DNA from 2 places in the Chimaeribacter sp. YP20170169 genome. Region 1 is predicted to be linked to the other one. Evidence: predicted binding sites of a transcription regulator. Region 1 holds the regulator's gene; the other holds the start of a gene.
What was found. Region 1 encodes Fur, which represses iron uptake genes when iron is present. Its sites were predicted from a motif close to ATAATAATGAGAACNACTATCAA; they were not measured.

Region 1 (5,432 bases):
CGCGGACGCCGTGGACGCGCTCAATAAGCTGGCGGAGCAGCAGAACATCAGCCGCAGCGAGCTGATTGAGCAGATGCTGCTGGCGCAACTGCGCAAGCAGCAAGACGACGCCTGACGGCCTGCCGGCGGTGACACCCTTCGCCGCCAGCATGGCCCTGCCTCCTCCCCCGCCCTCCCTAACGCTTGCCCGCGGATGTCTTTGATCGTAGGGCACCAATGCAGGAAAAAAGCGCCGCAAGCACACAAAGGCGATAACACCCGCGCCATTTGGCCGATAGAATATTTGACCATTCTGGCTGTTGGGAAGCCGGCTGGCTCCCTGGGCGCGGCGGCGTGATGATGTTCACCCCGCGGTGACTTTGCTATCATCAGCAGCATCCGCACCTGTCAATGGCAGGTAAATTAATTAAGAACAAGAGGTTAAAGAATTATATGGCCGTAGTGGGAATCTTCTTCGGATCTGACACCGGAAACACTGAGAACATCGCCAAAATGATCCAGAAGCAACTGGGTGCCGATGTGGCGGAAGTGCATGACATCGCCAAGAGCAGCAAAGAAGATCTGGAAAAGTTTGACATCCTGCTGCTGGGCATCCCGACCTGGTATTACGGCGAAGCGCAGTGTGACTGGGATGACTTCTTCCCGACGCTGGAAGAGATCGACTTCAACGGCAAGCTGGTGGCGCTGTTTGGCTGCGGCGACCAGGAAGATTACGCGGAGTACTTCTGTGACGCGATGGGCACCGTGCGTGACATCATCGAGCCGCGCGGCGCGACGCTGGTCGGCCACTGGCCGGTAGCTGGCTACCACTTTGAGGCCTCCAAGGGCCTGGCCGACGACAGCCACTTCATTGGTCTGGCCATTGACGAAGACCGCCAGCCGGAGCTGACCAACGAGCGCGTCGACGCTTGGGTGAAGCAGATCTCCGAAGAGCTGAGCCTGGCTGAGATCATCGGCTAAGCTCCCTCACGGCCCGGGGTGTCGATTTCTGACCGAACGGGCCGGATTTATCCCGCCAGACACCAAAAGATCGGCTACAAGTTTGTAACTTTATACAGTATCGGGGTACACTGGCGCCGGTGTATTTCCTATCCATCAACGCATTGCAACAGTGTATTAACAATGGCGCGAACGGCGTTAACAGGCGGCGTTTTCTTTTGAACCCGTGAGTTCTATAATGAGACGCAATTAAAACCGTTGCGCCGCCTGATGTCATAGGCTGTATGCCTCAACGTGAATAGCATAGTAACAGGACAGAATCCGCATGACTGACAATAACACCGCATTAAAGAAGGCCGGCCTGAAAGTCACGCTTCCCAGACTTAAGATCCTGGAAGTGCTGCAAGATCCGGAATGCCATCATGTCAGTGCGGAAGATCTTTATAAGAAGCTGATTGATATGGGCGAAGAGATTGGTCTGGCCACGGTTTACCGCGTGCTGAACCAATTCGACGACGCCGGCATCGTGACCCGTCACAACTTTGAAGGCGGCAAGTCCGTATTCGAGCTGACGCAGCAGCAGCACCACGATCACCTGATCTGCCTTGATTGCGGTAAAGTGATTGAATTCAGTGATGAATCTATTGAGATCCGCCAGCGTGAAATTGCCAAGAAACATGGCATCAAGCTGACCAACCATAGCCTCTACCTCTATGGTCATTGTGAAGCCGGTGATTGTCGCGAAAACGAAGGTTTGCACGACAAGTAACCAATCTGCGGGACGCAGGACGCCCCCCGCAGTATAAAGCTCCCGTCAGCACGGGAGCGGCAGGTAACTGCCAGTGAAAACCGCTTTGATGCGGTTTTTTTTCGCCTGTTGTCTGCCCGGCGCGCTGGCCGGGCGGGGCCATGTCGTCAGAGGGCGACCTCCTCACTACGGCTGACGCGCTTGCCATCTGGGCTGAGGGTGCGCACCCACGCCTTCTCCCCTACCGTGGGCTTGGCCTGCGGGTTATACGCCTGCCAGTTTTTGCCATCTACTGAATATTGGATAACCAGCCCCGGCAGCGCCACGTTTGCCTCCAGCACGCCGGCATTGATGCGCGCCCCCGGCACGGGCAGCCGGTAGGCGACACCCTGCCGATCCAGCTTCGCGATCTCACGCTGCCCCATCAGATTGGCGAAGCGCTGCCAGTCGGTGGCCAGTTGATCACGGTTGACCCAGTGGGTCTTGCCGCCCTGGAACTCCCGGCCAGGCTGGTACGGCAGCTCCCAGTCGGCGCGGTGCCAGGCGCGCTCCGCCAGCACCATCAGGCGCGGGTAGATGCGGTACTCCAGGTCACTGTCGGTGCGGATGGTTTCGCTCCACACCTGCCCGGACATGCCGTGCGCGCCCGGCCACGGGGCATCGCTGCGGGCGGTGAAGGCGTTGCCGTCGCGGTCAACGGAGGTCTCGGCGTTCTGCGGCAGGTTGTCCGGCGCGAAGCTGAAGATCTTGGCTTCATCGCTGGCGCGCGTGGCCCAGTAGTAGCCCGGCTCACGGGCGCTGACCTCGTAGGGTTTGTCAAAGTAGAGGTAGTCAGGGTTGGAGAGGGTAATCTCATAACCCTTGGCCGCCCACTCGCCGGCAGTCTGCGCCCCGCCCCAGTAGAGCGTATCCCAGAAGTTTACCCCTACACGCGGGGTGGCGAAGGCGCGGGCATCTTTCGCATCCTTCAGGCCATCCTGCCAGGCCTGCATCCGGTCGATGCCATGCGCCTTGACCAGCTTGCTGACCTGGATGGCAAAGTAGCTGGAGAGGTGGTCAAAGGCCGTGGCCCCGCCCGATTTGACCAGCGTCTGGCACACTTGCGATTTCGACCACGGCAGATCCTCTTTGCTCAGGTCGATGGCCCCTTTCGTCGGGTCTGCTGGCGCTTTCAGATCTTGGTAGCCCGGCCCAAGGCGGATATTTTTCGCCTCATCACCGCCAAAGTGCCAGGTGGTGAGCGGCTGCCCCGCCTCCCGGTGCATGGCGGCAATCTCGCCAATCACCTTGTCAACAAAGCGCAGCGACGACGGCATACAGGGGTTGAGGTAGCTGCGGCGATCGTAGTACTGCACCGAGGTGGTGTTGGAGGTGTCGGTCGGGTCGAGCAGCCGGTAGGCCTCCGCCTCTTCCAGTTTGCCAGCCTGTTGCAGCCGCTGATAGCGTGCCTCCATTGAAACTACCGCCGCTCTGGCGTGGGCTGGCATGTCTATCTCTGGGATCACCTGAATTTGCCGCGCCTGCGCGTACTTCACAATCTCAATGTAATCCGCCCGGCTGAAGTAGCCGCTGCCGTTATTGTTGCTAAAGGGGCCAGACCCCAGTTGTGGTAGCAGGCAGCGCGTCTCCTTCAGGTCGTGGCAGCGCTTGCTACCGATCTCCGTCAGCTCCGGCAGGCCGGGGATCTCAATGCGCCAGCCCTCATCATCACTCAAATGGAACTGGAAGGTATTGAGCTTATAGGCCGCCATCTCATCCAGTAGCCGCAACACTGCCGCCTTGCTGTGGAAGTTGCGGCCCACGTCCATGTGCATCCCTCGGTAAGGGAAGCGCGGCGCATCCTCAGCCGTCAGCTGGGCAATGCGCTTCTCGCCATTGACCGGCACCAAAGAGAGCAGCGACTGCACGCCGTAGAAGACGCCACTGTGGTCGAAGCCCACCACCTCCGCGCCGCGCTCGCCAATCACCAACCGATAGGCCCCATCGACCGCCTGCTTGCCGCTGAAGGCGTTACGGTCAATGCGGGTGGTAAGCGGGTAGCCGCCGGGCTGCTCCGTCAGGCCCAGCAGTGCCATGCGCGCCCGTACCGCCTGCTGTGACGGCATCGGCAGCGCTGACAAATCAGCCGCCAATCCTTTGTCCAGCACCACGTCGCCAGCGCTCACCTTCACCTGCAACGGCGTTGGCATGATCTGCCCACGCAGCGAGGCGGCAGGCACCTGCGCGACATCGCGGTTTTTCACAAAACGGGTGGCCGGGGTCATCGCAATGTTGTTATCTTCCGGGGCGCGCTTCAGGTTCGCTGGCGTGATCTCGCCGACAAATTGGGAGACATCCTCGGTATCGGTGTTGCGGATGATTTTCGGTTCCGCGCCCTCAGCGGTGACGTACCAGCGCGGCATAATATCGCTGTTAGCGACCTGCCAGTACTCCACCACCATCGGGATGTCGGTGCGGCCCTTGGCCGGGAAGCCCTTGAAGGCGGCGGTCGGCGTCAGGCGGTGCAGGTCACCGGTCAGGCGGGTGACGGTAAATTGCGGATCGGTAACCTGTAGCACCTGCCGCACACTGTGGAAGTAGATCGCCCAGTCGCGGTCATTGACCGCGCCGCCGGGGTTGCTTAGCGTCAGGGTGACGGTGTTGCAGGCGGCCCAGTCAGCCCCCAGCGAGCGGCAGTCGGTGCCGTGCTGGCCAGCTTGGTTGTCATTGATCTGGTAGTGCAACGTGAAGGCGCTGATGCGATCGACCGTCTGCTGGCCCGCTTGGGCGGGGGTAGTCAGCATCAGGGCAAACAGCGCGGCGGAGAGCGCAGTGGGTGTAAATTTCATGGTGTTCAACCTCTGTCTGGGGCGGTGGGCCCGCCAGCAGCGGCACCCTGCCGCGTGGTTAAAATAGCGTGAAGGGTGCGATCACGATGAACTTGACGTCTTTCTCATCCTGGAAGATGTTGCCGTAACCCCCACCCCAGCTCGGCAAGTCAGAGTGGTTGTTGTATTGGGTGTAGTGCAGCTTGATTTGGGTATCTTTGGCGCGCCCATCCTGCACGGTGTAGACCGCGTCCAGGCTCCAGGCGCTCTCTTTCAGCCGCTGGCTCTGGTCATAGATGGGATTGCTGCTGGGGTGGGCGTCCCATGCGTAGACCACCGATCCGCCGACCGACACGCCGGGCAGGTTCCAGCGCTTCAGATCCACCATCACACCGGCATAGATCGCCTTTTCACCGTTGGCGTTGAAGTCAGAGCGGTTGTCCCACCAGATATCCAGCCGGCCGTTGGAGGTGGCGTAGGTGGGCGTCATGCGTTGCAGGAAGTAGCCCTGATTGCCCTCGGCCTTGACCATCGTGCCCTCCAGCCGCCAGGTGGCCGGGCCGGTCTGGTAACCGAAGGTCAGCGCTTGCAACCACGCCAACCCATCGTAGAGACTGTTAGGATCGTCTTTGTTGCTCACACGATCCTCTGCCCCGTAAAATTGGTAGGAGAGATCCAGTGGGCTGCCCGCAACCGGGATCGTGTAAGATCCTTTCAGGAAATATTGATCGATGTAACCTTCAGCCTGGCCGTAGGCCGCCTCCAGCACAAAATCATTTTTAAAATCATACTTCGCGCCCAGCGAGTGTAAGTAATCGATCTGCGTCTGCCGATCGGCCTGACGGAAATCATCCATCTCCAGGTGCCACGGCGATTTGTACTCATCCGCCCACATGTAGGAGAAGCTCAGTTCGCCCGCCTGCTGGAAATCCTTCTGG
Region 2 (5,432 bases), 360 kb from region 1:
AGCCCCTTCAGGTTGGTGTCCTTGGTGTACTCGGCATCGGTGAAGGTGTAAGAAGCGATCAGGTTGATGTTGGCGTTGACCGCCGCCTTGGCTTCCAGCTCCACGCCGCGTGAGCGGATCTCGCCGCTCTGGACGCTGAACAGAGAGTTAGCCGGGTCAGCGGTCAGATTGTTGTCCTTGGTCAGCTGGTAGACCGCTGCCGTCAGGCTGATCGGCTGGTTCTCCGGGATGTACTTCACCCCGGCCTCATACTGCTTGCCGTGGGAAGGATCGAACGCCTTGCCACTCAGGCTGGTGCCGCTGACTGGCTCGAAGGACTCGCTGTAGCTGAAGTAAGGCGAGATGCCGTTGTCGAACAGGTAGTTCAGGCCGCCGCGCCAGGTGAACTGCTCGTCGCGGCGCTTGTCGGTGGTGTTGCTGCTGCGGGTCAGCACGGTGCTCTTGGCGAAGTCATAGCGGCCGCCCAGCGTCAGCAGCCAGTGGTTCCACTCCGCCTGATCCTGCACATAGAGGCCGGTCTGCTCCTGACGGTTGAGGATGTGATAGCGGAAATTGATGTCGTAGTCATCATTGCCATACTGCGGCGCGGTCATGTTGATGCCGCCGGTGGTGCCGTAGTCGGCATTGATATCGTTGCGCATCCGCATGTAGTCCACGCCCGCCAGCAGGGTGTGATCCACGTCGCCGGTGGCGAATTTGGCCTGCCCCTGGGTGTCCACGCTAAAGTTATTTAGCTTCTCGCTGGAGTCCACGTAGCCACGGTTGATGGTGGCGGGCGCGCTGTAACCATTGCCGTAGTGGCCGATGTAGTGGCTGTCGATCATGCTGTAGCGCAGGTTTTGGCGCACCGTCCAGGTGTCGTCAAAGCCATGTTCGAAGCTGTAGCCCACCATCTTCTGGTTGCGGGAGTAGGTGTCGCTCGCCTCCCCCTCGTTGAAGTCCACCGGCAGCTTGCGCGCCTTGCCGTTGGCGTCGGTGTAAGGCACCACGGTGCCCTCACGCGGCAACCAGCCGTAGTAGCCAGTTTCTGGCTCATTCTGGAAGTTGCTCAGGAAGGTGAAGGTGGTGCGGTCATCCGGGTGCCAGGTGAAGGCCGGGGCGATGGCGTAGCGCTTCTCGTTCACCAGCTCCTGCTGGGCATCTTGGCTGCGGGCCACACCGGTCAGGCGGTAGGAGTAGACGCCGTTGTCATCCAGCGCGCCGCCAAAGTCAAAGCCGGTCTGGTAGAGGTTATCGGTGCCCATCGAGAACTGCACTTCGCGCAGGGTTTCGGTGGTCGGGCGCTTGCTGACCATCGAGATGATGCCGCCGGGGTTGCTCTTGCCATACAGCACCGACACCGGGCCGCGCATCAGCTCCACGCGCTCCAGCATATAGGGATCCATCGCGGCTTCATTGTAGTTGTCGCCCTGAAGCTTGAGGCCATCGAGGTACTGGTTGGTGTTGACCGAGCTAAAGCCGCGGATTGAGACCACATCCAGCGCCTCGGAGCTACCACGGCTGGCGAAAACGCCCGGTGTGTAGCGCAACGCATCCTTGACCGAGTCCGGCTGGCGCATCTCCAGCTCCTCGCTGGTGACCACGGAGACCGACTGCGGCGTCTTCAGCAGCGGGGTATCGGTCTTGGTGCCGGTGGCACTGCGTTTGGCCGCCACGGTCGCGGCTGGCCCCCATGCGCTCTCCTGCGCCACATTCGGCCCACTGCCCACCACGGTAATGGTGTCGTTGCCGTTGGTCTGGGTCGTGTCGGCCGCCAGGGCCGGCAGGGCGACGTGCCCGAGTGTAACCGCAATGGCCAGCGCCACTTTCCCACGGGGGAACGAAGCCGCTGAGGTAAAGCCTGAACGTGTGCGTGTGCGCATGGTTGCTTCTCTAATGATGTTAACAGGAATGTAAACGAGAATTATTATTATGCAGAGCGAATCATATTCGGATGAATTTTTAAACTCAAGCAGAAAGCGCCTGACGCCTGATAAGCGGGTGAAGAATTCACCTTATTTCCGTTATGGTTAAATTTCATTAACGCAAATAAAAAAACCCGCAACGTTTATGTCGCGGGTTTATAAAACTTTTTATCCTGATGACTATTTTCTAACGCCCAGTAATATCAGCAGCGGTGGATTACCGCTCTCGGTGGCATCGAAATGGTAAATACGTCCCTGCCGCTCGCCGCCAATGCAGAATGAGATGGTGGACTGCTTATTTTTAATCGCCCGTTTCACAGCGGCATCAACGCTGAAATAGAGGTAACTGGGTTTGCTGGTCACCTGCGTTTTGCCGTCGGCGTCACGGCCACAGCTTGGGCGGCTGTTCCAGGTCACCGCCTGCTCCTGCCAGTCGTTGCTGGTCGGGTAGAGGAAGAGCTGGCGCGACGCGCTGTCGGAGACGTTGTTACCAAACAGCCGCACCTTATAAATAAAGGAGGTGTCTTTATCGATGTCCAGCGCCGCCGGCCACGCCGGGATGGCGAACTGGATCAGCCCCACCTCCTCACGGTTTTTGCTGCGGTCATTCTGCCAGTTGTCCTGCACCACCAGCGTGCTGCTGCCCGCGAAGTTGCTCTCCGCCGACTCCTGATTGCTGACGGTCACATCCTGCAACGCTGGCTCATAGGCCAGCGGCACATTCAAGCCGCAATCCAGCGCGTGGTTCATGCAGTGGTTGACCATGTAATCAGACGCCTGATCCGACCAGCCATTCATAAAGTCGGCGTGGGCGCTGTAGATCGACCCCCACCGCTCCACCACATTGCCCTCTACTATTTTCGGATCGAGCGATAGCTCTACCTTGGTCATGTCAATCGGCGGCGAGTTGGGCACCAGATAGGCGATGTTCATGTTGACGGTCGGGATCTTCACCGGGTAAGCCGCCGGACAGGCGTTGTTCACCGTGTAATCCGCGTTCTTGACCCCAATTGCCGGGCGGAGCGTCACGCCGTCCCAGCAGTTGGGGAATTTGATGGCGATGTTCATCTGCACCGTGCCATCCGCTTGCGGCGGGCAGCGGCTCTTGGGCACATCCGAGTAGCCCAGCCCCTGACAGAAGTAGTCAATCGCCACCTTGTTGGGCGTAGTGCCGTTGTGGGTGCCAGCCAGCAGTTGCAGCCCGGCCGGGAACGGGCTGAGCGGGAACTCCTGCACGTTGTTGGCTTGGTAGTAGGTCTTTTGGTAGGCGGGGCGGATCACCTTCCCATCCGGCAGGCGCAGCGACGGCGCCCAGTAGGCAGAGTGGTCGGCCAGGTTGTTGCAGGTGGTGGAGAAGTCCGCCACCAGCTGCTCGTTGGTGCTGTAGGCGTTGGCGTGGGTGCTGCCGAAGAAATCATGGGACATCGCCATACCGGGCATCGCGGGCATCATGATCGCGTCATCGGGCAGCGTATGGCTGTAGTCACACACCACGTGAACCTGGGCATCGGCGGCCTCGGCGCGTGATAGGGGGTTCAGCCAGATAAGCATCAGTAGCAGGGGTAGTGCGCGTTTCATGGTTGGCTCCTTCTGTGGGGGATCCCCAGAGAGTGCCCCGCCCCGCCGGGCCGACGCCAATCACCAACGGTCAGCGATAATCATTGATAAAGCTGATAAAAAAAGGGTGTGATGCACGTTTGACACGCATCACACCCTCTCGGCTCAAGGCGGGGAGTTACTGGCCGAACATCTCCCTGATCCAGCCAGCGACGCCCTCGCTCTCCTTCTGCTCATCCTGCGGTGCCTGCTGCGGCTGGCCCTGCGGCGCTTGCGCCTGTTGCTGCTGTTGCAACTGCCACTGCTGCTGTTGAGCCGCCAGACTGGCCTGACACAGGCTGTCCGGGTCATCCGTCCAGACCGGCATGGTGCGCACCACGCCACCGGTCAGGCCGCCACCGCCGCCGCAGACAAAGTTACCGGCGGAGTCAACGCCCATTGGGCTGATCTCCTCTGGCGCTTGCAGATCCAGCGGCTGCGGGGTGCCGTTTGCCAGATAGCGGCTGTAGAGCGCCATCGCCCCGGTGGAGCCCCACAGTTTCGACGGGCCGTTGTTGTCGCGGCCTACCCAAGTGATCGCCACCTGCTGGCCGTCAATGCCCGCGAACCAGCTGTCACGCAGGTCGTTCGAAGTACCGGTCTTGGCCGCCAGATGCAGGCCGGGGTACTTCACCGCCAGCGCGCGCGAGGTGCCCTCGTTCACCACCTGCTGCATGGCGTAGAGCGTCAGGTAGGCGGCCTGCGCCGGTACTGCGCGCTCGGCCTGCGGGAAGCTCTGGTAGAGCACCGAGCCATCCTCGGCAATCACCGAGCGCACGGCGGAGAGCGGTGCGCGGTTGCCGCCGCTGGCGATGGTCTGGTACTCCTGCGCCACTTCCATTGGCGTCAGCGCGATCGCCCCGAGCAGCATCGACGGCACCGGGTTGAGCACGTTGGCTGGCACGCCGAGCGTCACCAGCGTTTTGGTGATCTCATCCAGCCCGACCGCCATCCCCAGATTGACCGTCGGCACGTTCATCGAACGCGCCAGCGCGTCCACCAGCATCATCTGGCCGCGGAACTGGTGGTCATCGTTCTGCGGTTTCCAGGTCTGGCCGTTGGAGAGACGCAGCGCCAGCGGCTGGTCAGCCAGCAGGGTGTTAAGGCGGTACTTGTCCGGCTGCGCCAGCGCGGTCAGGTAGGTGGCTGGCTTGGCCAGCGAGCCAACCTGGCGGCGCGCCTGCATGGCGCGGTTGAAGCCAGCAAACTGGGTCTGCGACCCGCCGACCATGGCCCGCACCTCGCCGCTGAAGCGATCGACCACCACCATCGCGGTTTCGATGTCGTTCAGGCCACTCTTCTTGCGCAGCTGCGGGATGCCCTCCTCCACCGCCTGCTCGGCGGCGTCCTGCGACACCGGATCAAGGGTGGTGAAGATCTTCACGCCGGAGAGGTCGTTCACCTTGTCGCCCATCCGCTGCTGCAACTCCTGGCGCACCAGCTGCATAAAGGCTGGCTGCGGCGAGATCACCCCGCCCTTCGGTTGCACGCCCAGTGGGCGGGCGCTCAGCATGGTGTAAAGCTCGTGGTCAATGATCTGCTGGGTCTCCAGCAGCTTCAGCACCACGTTGCGGCGCTCCAGCGCCAGTTTCGGGTTGCGCCACGGGTTGTAGAGCGACGCCCCCTTCACCATGCCCACCAGCAGCGCCTGCTGGTCGAGGCTCAGTTCATCCACCGGGCGGCCAAAGTAGTAGAGGCTGGCAAGCGGGAAGCCGCGGATCTGGTCATTGCCATCCTGCCCGAGGTAGACCTCGTTCAGGTACAGCTCGAGGATGCGATCCTTGCTGTAGCGGCTGTCCACCAGCAGCGCCATGTAGGCTTCATTGATCTTGCGCCAGTAGGTGCGCTCATTGCTGAGGAACAGGTTCTTCACCAGCTGTTGCGTCAGGGTACTCGCCCCCTGCACCGTGTGCCCAGCCGTCAGGTTCGCCA

Region 2: a site for Fur is predicted at 1,891-1,913, ahead of fhuA (ferrichrome porin FhuA). Genes of this name have one in related genera too.

Annotation. Positions count from the first base shown of each region.
Region 1 is NZ_CP176824.1:2,765,634-2,771,065, forward strand. It holds gene ybfE (LexA regulated protein) at 1-115, shown strand, start outside; gene fldA (flavodoxin FldA) at 433-960, shown strand; gene fur (ferric iron uptake transcriptional regulator) at 1,265-1,708, shown strand; gene ACK3SD_RS12580 (beta-N-acetylhexosaminidase) at 1,855-4,524, opposite strand; gene chiP (chitoporin ChiP) at 4,574-5,432, opposite strand, start outside.
Region 2 is NZ_CP176824.1:3,127,770-3,133,201, forward strand. It holds gene fhuA (ferrichrome porin FhuA) at 1-1,862, opposite strand, end outside; gene ACK3SD_RS14310 (CBM96 family carbohydrate-binding protein) at 2,085-3,482, opposite strand; gene mrcB (bifunctional glycosyl transferase/transpeptidase) at 3,640-5,432, opposite strand, start outside.